3 regions of the Streptomyces bugieae genome follow, and region 3 is predicted to be linked to each of the others. Evidence: riboswitches for the same ligand, from Rfam matches in the RefSeq annotation. Region 3 holds a riboswitch; each other region holds the start of a gene.
What was found. Region 3 has a riboswitch for cyclic di-AMP ahead of V2J85_RS25300 (M23 family metallopeptidase). Riboswitches for the same ligand answer to the same signal wherever they lie in the genome.

Region 1 (5,647 bases), on a different contig from region 3:
CACCTCACCGAGAACGAGGTCGCCGCGATGGCCTTCATCCTCCTGTTTGCCGGCTTTGAGACGACCGTGAACTTGATCGGTAACGGCACGTACCAGCTGCTCCGGCACCCCGCCCAGCGCGAGCTGCTGCAGAAGTCGCTGGCGGCGGGCGACACCGAGCTGCTGACCACCGGGGTCGAGGAGCTGCTCCGCTTCGACGGCCCCGTGGAGCTGGCGACCTGGCGGTTCGCCACCGAGGAGCTGACCCTCGGGGGGCAGCGGATCGCCGAGGGGGACCCCGTCCTGGTGGTGCTGGCCGCCGCCGACCGCGACCCGGCGCGCTTCCCCGACCCGGACCTGCTCGACCTGACCCGGCGTGACAATCAGCATCTGGGATACGGGCACGGCATCCATTACTGCCTGGGCGCCCCGCTCGCCCGGCTCGAAGGGCAGACCGCGCTCGCCACCCTGCTGACCCGGCTTCCGGACATCCGGCTTGCGGTGGAACCGGCCGAATTGCGGTGGCGTGGCGGGCTCATCATGCGCGGACTGCGGTCGCTGCCGGTGGAGTTCACGTCCGAGCGGCCCTGACCAGCGACGGAGGCCGATGGTGACAGAGCGTCAGGACGTGACCTGCGCGTGATCTTTGCTACACCGACTTGTGACTACCCGTGACCCCGGCTACCTTTCGATCCACGATCGACGGCTCCTCGAACACAGTGCCGAGGAAACCGTCGGATCGCGACAACTCAACCGCCGCGCGAAAGGCATCCGCATGCGTTCCGGGAACGGCCGACACCGTCGCCCCCGTCAAGCACCGGCCATCTTTGTCACGGCGGGAGTGACCGGCTCGGCACTCGCACTGCCTCTGCTCTCCGCCGGTGGCGCCCACGCCGCCGACACCGCGACCTGGGACCGGGTCGCCCAGTGCGAGAGCGGCGGCATCTGGAGCTCGGACACCGGCAACGGTTTCTACGGCGGGCTCCAGCTCACCCAGGACATGTGGGACCGGCACGGCGGCGCGGCCTACGCCTCGCGGCCCGACCTCGCCAGCCGCGCCCAGCAGATCGCGGTGGCCGAGACGATCCTCGACGACCTCGGCCCGGACGCCTGGCCGAGCTGTGCGGTGAACGCCGGTCTGACGAAGGACGGCCGGGTGCCGCGGGTCGACCCGGGCGGCACCAGCACCCCGATACCCGACCCGTCGGACGACGACCGGACCGCCGGCTCCGGCTCCTCCGGTTGGCACGACGGGACGGCCGACGACCCCGGTGGCGACGAGGACGACGGGCCGGCCGGTGACGAGCCGTCGCGGGCCACGCCGTCCCCGTCCACTCCCGACCCCTCGGACTCCGCCGGCACCGGCACGCCGTCCCCCGACCCCGACCGGACCTCCGGCTCGTCCGGGCCGTCCGGCGACGCGACGCCGGGCGACCGGGGCGAGGATCCGTCCGGCACCACCGCCCCCTCCGACGACGGCACCAGCGGCAGCGACGCCAGCGGTACCGGCGACGGCGCCGGTACGGGCAAGGGGGACGGCACGGCCTCCGACGGATCGCAGGGCGGTACGACGACGGACGGCGTGCCGGGCGGTTCGGGCCGGCACCGCGGCGACGCGGACCGGGGCGACGGCGACGGCGGCGACCGGGCCTCCGGCGGGCGGCACGCCTCGCGCGGCGACGACGCGCACCGGACGCCCCCGGCCGAGGGCGACGGGTACACCGTGCAGCCGGGTGACAGCCTGTCAGCGATCGCCCAGGCGCACCGGCTGCCGGGTGGCTGGCCGGCGCTCTACGACCGCAACGAGGACGTCGTCGGCTCCGACGCGGACCTGATCCACCCAGGTCAGCAGCTCGATCTCGGGCAGTCCGCAGGGTAGTTCGCCGGTTTCGGCCCGCTTTGGCGAAAGTGAGACAAGCGTCTCGTTGTGGGGCGGTGGGCCCCGAAGGGTCCACTGCCGTCGCACCGGTCCCCACCTGCGGGTTTGTGACCCCTCCGTGATCAAAAATGGTCAACTCGGTCCAGATGAGGGGGTTTGAACACCCGGGTGGTTCCTGATTACGGTCATCACCGCTCGCCAAAGCGGGCCCCTTCGATCACACGCCGAGTCCTGCCGGTGGTCGGAGGCAGTTGACGCGCAAGCGCCGTAGGCAGGAGCGGGGGAACCAAGGTAGGCGCCGGCCCGGCCCGTGAAAGCGGGTCAGCCGGCTTGGGGTGAAGCCCGGTGCTCATGGCACCGGCCGGGCGACTCACAGTCCGAACCCGACAGCTCACCTCGTAGGCGTCGGTGAGGAAACGAACGAACCATGCTGATCTTCAAGGGCAAGCACCGTCGTCCCTCCAAGGCCGCCCGCGTCGCCACCCTCGCCGGTGTCGCCGGTGCCGCCGTGGCCGTCCCGCTGATGGGCGCCACCTCTGCCTCCGCCGCCTCCGTCGCCACCTGGGACAAGGTCGCCCAGTGCGAGTCCGGCGGCAACTGGTCGATCAACACCGGTAACGGCTACTACGGTGGCCTGCAGTTCTCCAACTCCAGCTGGGCCGCCGCCGGCGGCACCAAGTACGCGCCGCGCGCCGACCTGGCCACCAAGTCCCAGCAGATCGCCGCCGCCGAGAAGCTCCTCGCCCTCCAGGGCCCGGGCGCCTGGTCCTGCGCCGGCGCCGGCGGTCTGACCGCCGGTGGCCCGTCCCCCGACCTGGACAGCAGCACCCCGGTCGCCAAGTCCGCACCGGAGAAGAGCGACGCGGCGGTCAAGCGCACCCCGGCCGCCCCGAAGCACGAGAGCACCCCGGCCGCCCCGAAGAAGAACCAGGGCCACGGCAACTACACCGTCAAGGCCGGCGACACCCTCGCCAAGATCGCCAAGGCGCACGGCACCCACTGGAAGGCCGTCTACGCGGCCAACAAGTCCGTCATCGGCGGCAACCCCAACCTGATCTTCCCGGGTCAGAAGCTCCACGTCTGAGTCGTCCCCGCACCGGGACACCCCTGGTGAGACCGGCCCCGTCCGGCGCGCCCCTCCCCCCGGCGCGCCGCGGCGGGGCTTCTCCGTACCCCGCCGTCCGCGCCGCCGCCGGCCGGACGCTCCGCCGGACTTTCCCCGCTCGGCGAACATTGCGGCAAACATCCCGTGAGCTGGGCCTTTGTGCTGCTTGTGGGGTTATTCCGTCCCACGGAGCGGGCCAAGGGCAGGCGGACCCTCCCCGGGCCGTTAGGCTCGTGCTGCAGAACTCCAGACACCCATGAAGGAGACAACGTGCCGTCCATCGACGTCGTCGTAGCCCGCGAAATTCTCGACTCGCGAGGTAATCCCACGGTCGAGGTCGAGGTCGGCCTCGACGACGGCAGCACCGGCCGTGCCGCCGTGCCGTCCGGCGCCTCGACCGGCGCCTTCGAGGCCATCGAGCTCCGCGACGGCGACCCCAACCGCTACCTCGGCAAGGGCGTGGAGAAGGCCGTCCTGGCCGTCATCGAGCAGATCGGCCCGGAGCTCGTCGGCTACGACGCGACCGAGCAGCGGCTGATCGACCAGGCCATGTTCGACCTGGACGCCACCGACAACAAGGGCTCGCTCGGCGCCAACGCCATCCTCGGCGTCTCCCTCGCCGTCGCGCACGCCGCCTCCGAGGCCAGCGACCTCCCGCTGTTCCGCTACCTGGGCGGCCCGAACGCGCACGTCCTGCCCGTGCCGATGATGAACATCCTGAACGGCGGCTCGCACGCCGACTCCAACGTGGACATCCAGGAGTTCATGATCGCCCCGATCGGCGCGGAGTCCTTCTCCGAGGCCCTGCGCTGGGGCGCCGAGGTCTACCACACCCTCAAGAAGGTCCTGAAGGCCAAGGGCCTGGCCACCGGCCTCGGCGACGAGGGCGGCTTCGCCCCGAACCTGGGCTCCAACCGCGAGGCCCTCGACCTCATCCTCGAGGCCATCAAGGAAGCCGGTTACGCCCCCGGCCAGGACATCGCGCTCGCCCTGGACGTCGCCGCCTCCGAGTTCTACAAGGACGGCAAGTACCAGTTCGAGGGCAAGGACCGCTCGGCCGCCGAGATGACCGAGTACTACGAGGAGCTGGTGGCGGCCTACCCGCTGGTCTCCATCGAGGACCCGCTGTTCGAGGACGACTGGGCCGGCTGGAAGGTCATCACCGACAAGCTCGGCGCCAAGGTCCAGCTGGTCGGCGACGACCTGTTCGTCACCAACCCCGAGCGCCTGGCCCGCGGCATCGAGGAGGGCTCCGCCAACGCCCTCCTGGTCAAGGTCAACCAGATCGGCTCGCTGACCGAGACCCTGGACGCCGTCGAGCTGGCCCAGCGCAACGGCTTCAAGTGCATGATGTCGCACCGCTCCGGCGAGACCGAGGACGTCACCATCGCCGACCTCGCCGTCGCCACCAACTGCGGCCAGATCAAGACCGGCGCCCCGGCCCGCTCCGAGCGCGTCGCCAAGTACAACCAGCTGCTGCGCATCGAGGAGATCCTCGACGACGCCGCGGTGTACGCCGGCCGCAGCGCGTTCCCCCGCTTCAAGGGCTGACGCCCCGGAGCTCGGCGTCCCGCGGTTCCGCCGGGGCGGCTGACCCGAGCCCGAGAGGGCTGATCGGGCGAGCCGACCGCCCAGCGCCCCGTACGTCCCCGGCGACGGTCCCGTACCGTTGCCGGGGACGTACCTGCTTGAAGCAGACCGACGTCCGTCAGTGAAGGGGAGACGACGTGCCCGCGGACCGGTTCTCGACCGCGACCCGACTCAAGGCGCTCGGCGAGCAGGCCGCCGCCCGCGTCTACCGCGCCCGGCCGGCCCGCCGCAACCGCCTCACCGGCCGCGCCGCCCTGCTGGCCCTGGTGATGTGCTCGCTGGTGGTCGCGCTCGCGTACCCGATAAGGCAGTACGTCTCCCAGCGCTCCGACATCGCCGACCAGCGCCGCAAGGCCCGGGACGCGGGCGCCGAACTGGACCGGCTGCGCGAGCAGAAGGCCCGCTGGCAGGACCCGGAGTACGTCCGCCAGCAGGCCCGCCGGCACCTGCACTACGTCATGCCGGGCGAGACCGGATACATCGTCCAGGACGGCTCCGGCACCGCCGCCGCCCCCAAGGGGACGCGGGCCGCGCAGCGCCCCTGGTACGACAACCTGTGGCACGCGGTCGACGCGGCCGACAAGCGGTAGCGCCGGCTCCGCGGGGTGCCGCCGGCCCGTACCGCCGGCGCGCCCGGACCCGTACTGTCGACAGGGACGGCGCGCACCGCCCCGCCGCACCGCCCTTCCGCCCTTCCGCCCTTCCGCCCTTCAGTCCTTCCACTCCTCACCTCACCGAAAGCGCACATGGAAACCCCTCCGCCCCAGACCGAGCCCACCGAGCCCACCGCCGCGGACATCGCCGCCTTCAAGGAGCAGCTCGGCCGCCCGCCGCGCGGCCTGCGCGCCATCGCGCACCGCTGCCCGTGCGGCCAGCCGGACGTCGTCGAGACGGCGCCGCGCCTGGAGGACGGCACGCCCTTCCCCACGCTCTACTACCTCACCTGCCCGCGCGCGGCCTCCGCGATCGGCACGCTGGAGGCCAATGGCGTGATGAAGGAGATGACCGACCGGCTGGCGGCCGACCCGGAGCTCGCCGCCGCCTACCGCGCGGCCCACGAGGACTACATCCGGCGGCGGGACGCCATCGAGGTA
Region 2 (5,647 bases), on a different contig from region 3:
GCGGGAATCGACCGGTACGAGGGGTTCACCACCGCGGTCCTGGCCGAGATCCCCGCCGGCGGGCGGTCGGTGCTGCGGGTCCTCAACCGTGGCCATCCGGCGCCCCTGTTGCTGGGCCCGGACGGCGGGCTGTGCGAGCTGACGCCCGCCGCGCCGGCGCTGCCGCTGGGGATGAGCGAGGTGGCGGGCTGGCCGGACCGTTCCGACGAGTCGTTCTTCCCGGCCGGCGCGCTGCTCCTCTTCTTCACCGACGGCGTGACCGAGGCCCGCGACCTGCGCGGCCGCTTCTACGACCCCGCGGACAAGCTCCGCGGCCGGCACTTCCCGGGTCCCGGCGGCCTCCTGGACGCCCTCATCGAGGACGTCGCCCGGCACACCGGCGGCGCCCCGGCGGACGACATGGCCCTGCTGGCGCTGCAGCGGCCGATGGGGGAGTGAGAGCTCGGCGACCTGCGGGGGTACGCGCAAGGCCGCCGACCCGGCGCTCCACAGCGGGCGGACGCTCCGACAAGGGTGTGCCAAAGGACCGTCAGGGGCCCACTACAGCGGGCGGAAGCTCTGTCCATGCGGGCCGGTGAGCGCGACCGGGTGCCCGTCCAGGGCGAGGGTCAGCTGCAGCGGGTCGTCCGGGCGCGGGGTGTGGTGCGCGGGCAGGGGGAGCCACGGCAGCACGGAGTGGTGCTCCTGGGAGACCCAGTGCCCGCCGCCGTCCCGCCCGTCGAGGACCGACCGTACGAGCCGGGCGAACTCCTCGCGCCGGGCGAACGGCAGATAGCTCAGCACGGAGGTGTGGAACACGACCAGGGTCGCCCCGTCCGGTGCCTCGGCCGCCAGCGCGGGCAGTTCGTCGATCAGGTCCCCGCGGACGATCCGCGGTCGCGGCACCGCCCGCACCGCGTCGACGGCCGCGGACAACCGGTCCGCCCGCGCCTCGTCGCCGGGCCATACGAGCGACCGCAGCCAGCGCAGGTCGTCCGGCTCGGCGACCGGGTCGAGCGGTGCGAGATCGATCCCGGCCCGCCAGACGACCTCGGGGAGCCGGGCGGGGACGTGCGCCCGCTGCGCTGCCGGCGCCGGCACCGGCGCCTGCACCTGACAGGGGAAGACCACGGGGCTGTCAAAGGCGCCCACTTCGACGAGCGGGGCGTGCGCTCCGGCGCCGACGACCCGGTGGTGGGCTCCCGTTCCGTGCCCGCCCGGGTGCCCGGGACCCGGCGCGCCCGCGTCCCCGTATCCGTACCTGCCTTCGTACCCGTAGCCGTCTTCGTATCCGGAGCCCTCTTCGTATCCGTATCCATACGCGTACCGATAGCGGTCCGGGTGCAGACACAGCCCGGCCGAGGTGCCGACCTCCAGCAGGGCCAGCGGCTGGGGCAGCCGGGCGAGCAGCGGCAGCAGGGTGGCGCAGCGGGCCGGTTCGTTGGTCTGGGTGCCGCGGCGCAGGATGACGTCCCGCACCTGGTCCCAGTGCCGGATCGTCCATTCGCGCCAGCGGCCGTAGGCCGCCGCGCCGCGCGGGCCCTGCTCCGCGTGCGGGCCGTCGAGATGGCGGACGGCGGCGAGCAGGAGCTGGGGCTGCTGCTTGTCGCCGGCCGGCAGCGACCCCGCCAGCAGCTCGCACAACTCCTGGTCCTGGCCGATCCGTGCGCTCAACTCCTCGTGGGCGTCGGACCGCCCGCGCGCCTCGCGCCAGGAGAACTCCTGGTACCGCCGCGCCACGTCCTGGGCGCTTCCGGTCGTGCCGCCGCGGTGGCCGGGACGGCCGTGCCGCCCGTGACCGGTGTTGCGGAGGCGTTCGGCGGGTCCGGGGTTCTCGGCGTATCCGGGACTTTCGGAGGGTCCGGGGCGCTCGGAGTGTCCAGGGCGCTCGGCGTTGACGACCATGATCCGACGTTACGTCTTCACGTTCCGTAATGGGCAGGCACCCCTCCGCATAACAACTGACGCACAATCATCGAGAGATCGTTTAGACGCGGCACGGGGTGGTGCGGCCAACTCGCCCGATTTATGGCCATGGTGACCGGAAAAGACCACGCCAAAGCTGGTGCGCGAGGCATATGGATTCCCGGGAAGGCTTGGAAAACCGCCGCGATCTCTATTACTGTCCGATAACGCAGCGCGGTCGTCCCAGCCGCCGCAAGAGGCGGCACCGTGCGCCGACGCCGAATCCCGCACGCGCTTTTCACGCACCTCCAGCACCTCGAACTGCACCAAGGGAACCGGGGAACCACCACCTTGGGGTGAATCGGACGCCTTCGCCAGAGGGTGCCCGTAGGAGACCTTCCTGCTCCGAACCCGTCAGCTAACCCGGTAGGCGAGAAGGAAGGAAAGGAGTGCGCCCCCGTGGCGTCCAACAGGCCCGTCCCCGAGGCTCCGTCCACCTACGAGTCCGACGACCGGGGCCCGGGCGCCCCGTACGCGTCGGGAGCTCCCCACGCCTTCGCGGGTCCCGGCGACACCGCTTTCGTCACCGACGCCCGTTTCGCGACGGCCGGCGGGACGAACGGTGACGCCGACGGCCAGTGGGAGGAATGGAACCCCACCGAGGAGTCCGTCCGCCCGGTCCGCGGCAAGCACCGGGTGGCCAAGCAGCGCGGCGGTGGCCTCGCCCGCGGTGGCACGGTCCTGGGCGTCGGCGTCATCGCGGCGGTCGGTGCGGGCGGGATGGCCACGGCCGAGGGCCGGCCGCCGGTGCCGATCTCGATGCCCGACCTCGGCGGAGTGGCCGACGCGGTCGCCGACCACCTCCCGGACGCCGCCTCCCTGCCCGGCGTCGGCGACCTGATATCCGACGGCGGTTCGCACGGCGACGGCGGCGCGCACACCGCTTCCGCCGCCACCTCCGCCGACCCGCTCACCGGCCCGGGCAGAGACACGGACGCCGGATCGAGCTCGGGCACGGGCTCCGACGCGGGTACGGGTACGGACTCCGGCTCCGGCGCGAACGCCGGCGAGGCGCTGCGCAGCCGCATCCTCCAGCAGGCCGACACCCAGCAGGGCGCCGCCGAACAGGAGGCCCGCGAGGCCGCCGAGCAGGCCGCGATCAAGCAGGCCACGACGGACGCCGCCGCGGACCTGAAGGCCGCGGAGAAGGCCGCGGCCGCCAAGAAGGAGGCGGCGGCCGAGGCCCGGCGCAAGGCCGAGGAGGAGGCCCGCCGAAAGGCGGAGGCCGAACGCCTCGCCAAACTGGCGCAGAGCTTCATCACCCCGGTCTCCTCGTACACCCTCACCGCGAGCTTCGGGCAGGCCGGTGACCGCTGGGTCGCGGACCACACCGGCCAGGACTTCGCCGCCCCGACCGGCACACCCGTCAAGGCGGTGCACTCCGGCACCATCACCCAGGCCGGCTGGGCCGGTTCGTACGGCTACCGCATCGTCCTGACCCTCGACGACGGCACCGAGCTCTGGTTCTGCCACCTGTCCTCGATGGTCAAGACCTCGGGCAAGGTCAGCACCGGCGACGTCATCGGCCGGGTCGGCGCCACGGGCAACGTCACCGGCCCCCACCTCCACCTGGAGGTACGCCCCGGCGCCGGCGACCCGATAGACCCGATGCCCTGGCTGCGCGACCACGGCGTCAACGTCTGAACACCTGACGGGCGGGGCGGGGCGGGCGGCCACGGCGCGAGGGTGGCCGCCGTCCGGGGAACCGGAGTATCCGAGGAACGGGAGTATCCGAGGAACGGGAATAACTCCCGTAAGCGGGAATAACCACCCGCCCCGCGACGCTGCCCCCACCATGAGCGCGACAAGCAACAACTCCCGTACGCCCAGGGCCCTGGGCTCGCTGTCCGTCTCCCCCCTCTCCCTCGGGGGCAACGTCTTCGGCTGGACCGCCGATGAGGCCGAGTCGTTCGCCGTACTCGACGCGTACGTGGCGGGCGGTGGCAACTTCATCGACACCGCCGATGTGTACTCGGCCTGGGTGCCCGGCAACAAGGGCGGCGAGTCCGAGGCGGTCCTCGGCAACTGGCTGGCCTCCCGCGGCCATCGCGACGACATCGTCATCGCCACCAAGGTCGGCGCGCACCCCGATTACAAGGGTCTGTCCGCCGCCACCATCAAGTCCGCGGTCGAGGAGTCCCTCACCCGTCTCCGCACGGATTACATCGACCTCTACTACACCCACTACGACGACGAGTCGGTCGAGGTCGGCGAGTTCCTGACCGCCCTGGACGACCTCGTCCGGGCCGGCAAGGTCCGGGAGATCGGCGCCTCCAACATCTCCGCGCAGCGCCTCGCGGAGTCCCTCGCCTTCTCCGACCGCGAGGGCGTGGCCCGTTACGTGGCCCTGCAGCCGCACTACAACCTGGTCTCCCGCGACACGTACGAGGGCGAACTCGCCGACGTGGCCGCGCGCAACGGCGTGTCCGCGGTGCCGTACTACGCCCTGGCCTCCGGCTTCCTGACCGGCAAGTACCGGCCGGGTGCCGCGGTCGACAGCGCCCGGTCCGGGAAGGCCGCGCAGTACCTGTCCACCGACCGTGGCCCCCGCGTCCTGGAGGCCCTCGACACGGTCGCCGCCGCCCATGGCGCCGAGCTCGCCACCGTCGCGCTGGCCTGGCTCGCCGCCCAGCCGACGGTCGCCGCCCCGATCGCCAGCGCCCGCACGACCGCCCAGCTCGCCCCCCTGCTGGCCGTCACCGACCTGACCCTCACCGCCCCCGAACTCACCCTCCTGAACGAGGCGTCGGCGTAGTCCAGGACGCGGGCCCGCCGCACAGGGAAGGAGCGGGGCCCCAGGGCCCCGCTCCCCTCCCACCCGCACCGCAACGCCGCCGGGCGCACTACCCCCGCCGGTCCACCACCGCCCAGGACGCCAGCGCCACCCCACCCGCCACCGCGAACACCGAAGGCCAGGCCCCGATCTTCTTGGCCAACGGATGCGACCCCACGAACGCCGCCACGTAGGCCCCACTCAGCGCCGCCGCCGTCTTACCACCGGCCTTCCGCTGCCACTCCCGAGCCGCCACCGCCCCCGCCGCAGCCAACGCCACACCCCCCAACGGCCGCTTCTTCGTCCACCGAGCCACCCCATAACCCCCGAGCAACCCACTCGCCGCCACCACACTGCTCGGAACGCCGGCCATGCCCACTCCACTCCTCAGAAGAGACACCAGAGAAACCACAGAAGAGACAACTTCTGTGAGCCTACGCCCGGGAGTTCGGCCCACAGCGAGCCGGCGCCACGGTGGATCCACGGGGCGTCGGGTCACTGACATGGTGTTTGCCGGATGCCCGCTCCTGCCTCGCCCGTGCCCGGCTGCGGCCCGGCAGTCAGCCCTGCTCTCCACGCAATGCATGCCGGATGACCTTCGCGATGGCGGTGCCGAGCCCGACCGGTACCGCGTTGCCGATCTGCCGAGCGATCTGCGACTTGCTGCCGAACCAGCGAAAGTTTTGCGGGAACCCCTGGATCAGGGCAGCTTCGAGATGGGTGATCGGCCGATGCTCATCAGGATGCAGATAGCGACCTTTCTCCGGCTTGAAGAACTCCGTCCTGATGGTCACGGATGGCTTTTCCCACACCAGCCGTCCCATGACGTCCCCCGAGCCTGATTGATGGTTCATCCAACTTTCCGTCGAAAGTAGTTTCCCATTGGCCTGTGAGGCATGCGCCAGGTGGTGTCGGTTGCCGCCGCGGGGG
Region 3 (5,647 bases):
CGACGGTCAGCGGCCGCGCCGACGAACTGTGCCGGTTCGCCGTCCTGTTCGGTGACCCGCAGCTCGCGCTGACCGCCGTGCAGCGGGTCCTGGACATCACCCCCGAGGAGGTGCAGGCGGTCGCCAAGGCCCGGTTGCGCCCCGACAACCGTGCGGTGCTCGTCTACGAGCCCACCGAGCCGGCCGGCAACGCCGCCGAGGAAGGGGAGACGGAGCAGTGAGCGACGACACCCGCCAGGATTCCGCAGGGAGCACCATGCAGTTCCACCCGCAGCCCCAGAGCGGCGCGCCCAAGCCGTGGGCCTTCCCGGCCCCCGAGCGCAGCCAACTGCCCAACGGCCTCACGCTCCTGACCAGCCACCGCCCCGGCCAGCAGGTCGTCGCGGTCGAGATCAACCTCGTCGCCCCGCTGGACGCCGAGCCCGAGGGCCTGGACGGCGTCGCCACGATCATGGCGCGCGCCCTGTCCGAGGGCACCGACAAATACGACGCGGAGGGCTTCGCCGCCGAGCTGGAGCGTTGCGGCGCCACCCTGGACGCGCACGCCGACCACCCCGGCGTACGCGTCTCCCTGGAGGTCCCGGCGTCCCGGCTGACCCGTGCGCTCGGCCTGCTCGCCGATGCGCTGCGCGCCCCCGCGTTCCCGGAGAGCGAGATCGAGCGGCTGGTCCGCAACCGCCTCGACGAGATCCCGCACGAGCTCGCCAACCCGGCCCGGCGTGCGGCTATGGCGCTCTCCAAGGAGCTGTTCCCGGCCACCGCGCGGATCTCCCGCCCCCGTCAGGGCACCGAGGAGACCGTCGCGCGGATCGACGCCGCGGCCGTGCGCGCCTTCTACGACGCCCACGTCCGGCCCGCCACGGCCACCGCCGTGATCGTCGGTGACTTCACCGGCGTCGACCTGGCCGCGGCGCTCGCCGACACCCTCGGCGCCTGGAGCGGTTCGACCGCCGAGCCGGTCAAGGCCACCCCGATCGCCGCCGACGACACCGGCCGCGTGGTGATCGTGGACCGCCCCGGCGCCGTCCAGACCCAGCTGCTCATCGGCCGGATCGGCGCCGACCGGCACGACCGCGTGTGGCCGGCCCAGGTGCTCGGCACGTACTGCCTGGGCGGCACCCTCACCTCCCGTCTGGACCGCGTCCTGCGCGAGGAGAAGGGCTACACCTACGGCGTGCGCGCCTTCGGCCAGGTACTGCGCTCCACGGCCCCCACGTCCCCCGAGGGCACCACCGGCGCGGCGCTGCTCGCCATCAGCGGCTCGGTGGACACCGCCTCCACCGGGCCCGCGCTGGAGGACCTCTGGAAGGTGCTGCGGACCCTCGCGGCAGAGGGGCTGACGGACGAGGAGCGGGACGTCGCGGTGCAGAACCTCGTCGGGGTGGCGCCGCTCAAGTACGAGACCGCGGCGGCCGTCGCGGGCACCCTCGCCGACCAGGTGGAGCAGCAGCTCCCGGACGACTTCCAGGCGCAGTTGTACCTCCGGCTCGCGGAGACCGGCACGGTCGAGGCGACCGCCGCCGCCGTCAACGCCTTCCCGGTGGACCGCCTGGTGACCGTCCTGGTGGGCGACGCCGCGCAGATCACCGAGCCCGTCAAGGCGCTGGGCATCGGAGAGGTGAAGGTCGTCAGCGGCTGATCCGCCCAGGGCGCATGACGACGCGTCACGACCGGTCGGCTCCCGCGGTGTTCGCGCACCGCGGGAGCCGTCGTATGTCCGCCGCTCGTCGGCCGGAGTCCGTACCTGTCCGCCCGAGTCCGTCGGTTGTCCGTCGTATGTCCGGTTTGTAAGGGCTCGTTGGGTCGGAACTTGTGGGATCCCGCACAAAATCGTGGTTCCGTTTGGCTCCGCGAAGTGGCCCCGATTAGCGTCGGTCCGGCTGTTCGTCACAACTCCGCCACAACAGTGGCACCGGACAGTCATCGCCGAGTCCCCGTACGGCGCGAGCCAGGGGAGCCGGGGACCCACGTCCCTGGGGTGAATCGGGCCCCTCTCCGGAGGAGCCCGTAGGAGACCTTCCTGCTCCGAACCCGTCAGCTAACCCGGTAGGCGAGAGGGAAGGAAAGGACAAGCCAGCACATGGCGTTCACCCGTGCCACCGGGAAGCACCGCCGGGCCAGCCGCAGCGCCCGGACGACCCGCAAGCTCGCCGGCATAGCCACCCTCGCGACCTCCGGCGTCGTCGGCACCCTGGCCTCGCCGGCGCTGGCCGCCACCGACGCGGCGCGCACGCAGGACACCGGCCTCACCCAGGCCGTCGTGCTCGGTGACGAACTCGCCCACCGCCTGGAGGTCCAGGCCGACGCCCAGCAGGCCGCCGCCGAGACCGCCGCCGTGCAGGCGAAGGCCGAGGCCGAGGCCAAGAAGCGCGCGGCGGAGGCCGAGCGGCACGCCGAGGCGGCCAGGAAGAAGGCCAAGGCCGAGCGCGAGGCCAAGGAGCGGGCCGCCCGGGACGCCGAGCGCAAGCGTCTGAACGCCTTCGTCGCCCCCGTCGCCGACTCCTACGTCTCCACCGGCTACAAGGCGTCCAGCAGCCTGTGGTCCTCCGGAAGCCACACCGGCATCGACTTCCACGCCGCCACCGGGACCTCCGTCCACGCGGTCGGCGCGGGCACCGTCGTCGAGGCCGGCTGGGGCGGCTCGTACGGCAACAACATCGTGATCAAGATGCACGACGGCACGTACACCCAGTACGGCCACCTGTCGTCGATCGGCGTCTCGGTCGGCCAGACCGTCACCCCCGGCCAGCAGATCGGCCTCTCCGGGGCCACCGGCAACGTCACCGGCCCGCATCTGCACTTCGAGGCCCGCACCAGCCCGGACTACGGCTCCGACATCGACCCGATCGCGTATCTGCGGTCGCACGGCGTCAACGTCTGAGCCGGCGTCCGGCCGCCCCGCCCGCACCCCCGGCGCACGCCTCCGCATCCCCGCGCCCGCTGGCCAAAAAATATCGCCGAATACGCGGAGTCCGTCGGAAAAACCGTGCCGGTCGAATAGAGTCTCGGAAAAGCCGCCGACCGGCGGCGTTTTCCGGGGATTACGGCGGAGGCACGATCGATGCGAGGCCATATTTCCGCGCATGCGGTGTGCACGGCGATTCGCGAGGACATCATCTCCGGTGCACTGGCGCCGGGGAGCCGGCTGATCGAGGAGATCCTGGCGGCGCGCTACGGCGTCTCCAGAGTGCCGGTCCGCGAAGCGCTGCGCACCCTGCAGTCGGAGGGCTTCGTCACCACCCGCCACCACGCGGGCGCCTGCGTCGCCGAGCCCACCGAGCAGGAGGCCGCCGACCTGCTCGACATCCGTGCCCTGCTGGAGCCGCTGGGTGCGGCCCGCGCGGCCGCCCGGCGCACCCCCGCCCATCTGAAGGTGCTGCGCGGTCTGGTACGGCTCGGCCGCGAGCGGGCCCGCCACGGCAACCCCGCCGACCTGCGCCAACTCGACGGCTGGTTCCACGAGACGCTGGCCCAGGCGGCCGGCAGTCCCAGCCTGACCGCACTGCTGACCCAGCTGCGCCGCAAGATCGAGTGGATGTATGCGGTGGAGCCGCCGCCGCGGGCCGGTGAGGCGTGGGACGACCACGGCGCGGTGCTGGACGCGGTGGCCCGGGGCGACGCGGAACGGGCCCGCGCCCTGATGGCGGCGCACATCGAGCGGTCGCTCCCGGTGTACCGGCTGCGGCGCCCCGCCACGCCCGACGTGAGCGACACGAAACGGCCCGTCAACACGGCGCGCGCCCGTTCTTAACAATCGGGCCGTATACAAAGGGGTGCGGAATTTCCGGGGCGCGATTGCGTCGCATCCGGATTTGAATTCGGATATCGGCGCGTTTTCGTATGCCGTTGCGCGCGTGCGTTCCGGTACGCACATTCCGCGGCACGCTTTCCCGTACCTGCCTCCCGGCATAGTGGTCCCAGGCCGCGAAAATTCCGCGGCAGCGGGTGTGACATGTGCGTGGGGGAGGGGGAGGCCATTCCCCCGGAACGGTATTTCTCCGGCACGCGAAACGGCCCCGCCGCGGCACCTTTTCAGGTCACCGTGGCGGGGCCGCCGTGCGAAGGGGCGTCCCGGGGGACTCAGACGGTCTCGGGCAGCTCTTCGAGACCCTCGGCGACGAGCTTGGCCAGACGGTCGAGCGCTACCTCGGCGCCCTCGGCGTCCGAGGCCAGCACGATCTCCTCGCCGCCCTGGGCGCCCAGGCCCAGGACCGCGAGCATGGAGGCCGCGTTGACCGGGTTGCCATCGGCCTTGGCGATCGTCATCGGGACGCCCGAGGCGGTGGCCGCCCGGACGAAGATCGACGCGGGGCGGGCGTGCAGGCCCTCGGCCCAACCGACATTCACGCGGCGCTCAGCCATGGTGTTGCCCTTCAAAGTCGTGACTGTTGTCTAGACCATTCTCTCACGCTGCCGGGAGTGCTCCCAGCCTCCCCCTGACCCCGAGATTACGCGCGCCGGGCCGGTTGTCGGTGGCCGGTCGTACGCTGTCCGCATGCAGAAGCCGCCGGACCACGCATACCCGACCCACTGGGAAGCCGACGTGGTGCTGCGCGACGGCGGCACGGCGCGGATCCGCCCCATCACCCCCGACGACGCCGAGCGGCTGGTCTCCTTCTACGAACAGGTCTCGGACGAGTCCAAGTACTACCGCTTCTTCGCGCCCTACCCGCGCCTGTCCGACCGCGATGTGCACCGCTTCACCCACCACGACTACGTCGACCGGGTCGGGCTCGCGGCCACGGTGGGCGGCGAGTTCATCGCCACCGTCCGCTACGACCGGATCAACGACCAGGGGCTGCCCGCCAAGAGCCCCGAGGACGACCAGGCCGAGGTCGCCTTCCTGGTGCAGGACGCCCATCAGGGGCGCGGAGTGGCCTCCGCCCTTCTGGAGCACGTCGCGGCCGTCGCCCGCGAGCGCGGCATCCGGCGGTTCGCCGCCGAGGTGCTGCCCGCCAACACCAAGATGATCAAGGTGTTCACGGACGCCGGGTACACCCAGAAGCGCACCTTCGAAGACGGCGTGGTGCGGCTGGAGTTCGACCTCGAACCGACCGAGCAGTCCATGGCCGTGATGCGCAGCCGCGAGCAGCGCGCCGAGGCCCGCTCCGTCCAGCGGCTGCTCGCCCCCGGCTCGGTCGCCGTCATCGGCACCGGCCGCGCCCCCGGCGGCATCGGCCGCACGGCCCTGCGCCACATCCTCGACGCCGGCTTCACCGGCCGGCTGCACGCCGTCAACCACGCCTTCCCCGACGACCTGCGGCGGCTCGACCCCGAAGGCGTACCGGCGGTCCGCGCGCTCCGGGAGATCCCCGACCCGGTCGACCTCGCGGTCGTCGCCGTCCCCGCGGAGCGCGTCCCCGAGGTGATCCGCGACTGCGGCGAACACGGCGTCCAGGGCGTGCTGATCCTCTCCTCCGGTTACGCCGAGGCGGGCCCCGAGGGCAGGGAGCGCCAGCGCGCCGTGCTCCACCAGGCCCGCTCGTACGGCATGCGGATCATCGGGCCGAACGCCTTCGGCCTGATCAACACCGCCGCCGACGTCCGGCTGAACGCCTCCCTCGCCCCGCAGATGCCCGGCGCCGGCCACATCGGACTGTTCACCCAGTCCGGCGCCATCGGCATCGCCCTGCTCAGCGGACTGCAC

Region 1: linked by a shared signal. The riboswitch ahead of V2J85_RS35820 (transglycosylase family protein) and the one ahead of V2J85_RS25300 (M23 family metallopeptidase) in region 3 are both predicted to bind cyclic di-AMP.
Region 2: linked by a shared signal. The riboswitch ahead of V2J85_RS36455 (M23 family metallopeptidase) and the one ahead of V2J85_RS25300 (M23 family metallopeptidase) in region 3 are both predicted to bind cyclic di-AMP.

Annotation. Positions count from the first base shown of each region.
Region 1 covers NZ_JAZBJP010000042.1:33,068-38,714, reverse strand. Annotated here, with positions in the region: gene V2J85_RS35830 (cytochrome P450 family protein) at 1-570, shown strand, start outside; gene V2J85_RS35825 (LysM peptidoglycan-binding domain-containing protein) at 821-1,858, shown strand; cyclic di-AMP (ydaO/yuaA leader) riboswitch at 2,112-2,278, shown strand; gene V2J85_RS35820 (transglycosylase family protein) at 2,286-2,942, shown strand; gene eno (phosphopyruvate hydratase) at 3,234-4,514, shown strand; gene V2J85_RS35810 (FtsB family cell division protein) at 4,691-5,143, shown strand; gene V2J85_RS35805 (DUF501 domain-containing protein) at 5,300-5,647, shown strand, end outside.
Region 2 covers NZ_JAZBJP010000045.1:19,939-25,585, reverse strand. Annotated here, with positions in the region: gene V2J85_RS36465 (PP2C family protein-serine/threonine phosphatase) at 1-438, shown strand, start outside; gene V2J85_RS36460 (DUF2332 domain-containing protein) at 541-1,884, opposite strand; cyclic di-AMP (ydaO/yuaA leader) riboswitch at 2,187-2,332, shown strand; gene V2J85_RS36455 (M23 family metallopeptidase) at 2,344-3,588, shown strand; gene V2J85_RS36450 (aldo/keto reductase) at 3,740-4,699, shown strand; gene V2J85_RS36445 (hypothetical protein) at 4,788-5,090, opposite strand; gene V2J85_RS36440 (DNA cytosine methyltransferase) at 5,278-5,647, opposite strand, start outside.
Region 3 covers NZ_JAZBJP010000019.1:26,165-31,811, reverse strand. Annotated here, with positions in the region: gene V2J85_RS25310 (M16 family metallopeptidase) at 1-221, shown strand, start outside; gene V2J85_RS25305 (M16 family metallopeptidase) at 257-1,639, shown strand; cyclic di-AMP (ydaO/yuaA leader) riboswitch at 1,915-2,068, shown strand; gene V2J85_RS25300 (M23 family metallopeptidase) at 2,081-2,881, shown strand; gene V2J85_RS25295 (GntR family transcriptional regulator) at 3,062-3,751, shown strand; gene V2J85_RS25290 (HPr family phosphocarrier protein) at 4,081-4,362, opposite strand; gene V2J85_RS25285 (bifunctional acetate--CoA ligase family protein/GNAT family N-acetyltransferase) at 4,496-5,647, shown strand, end outside.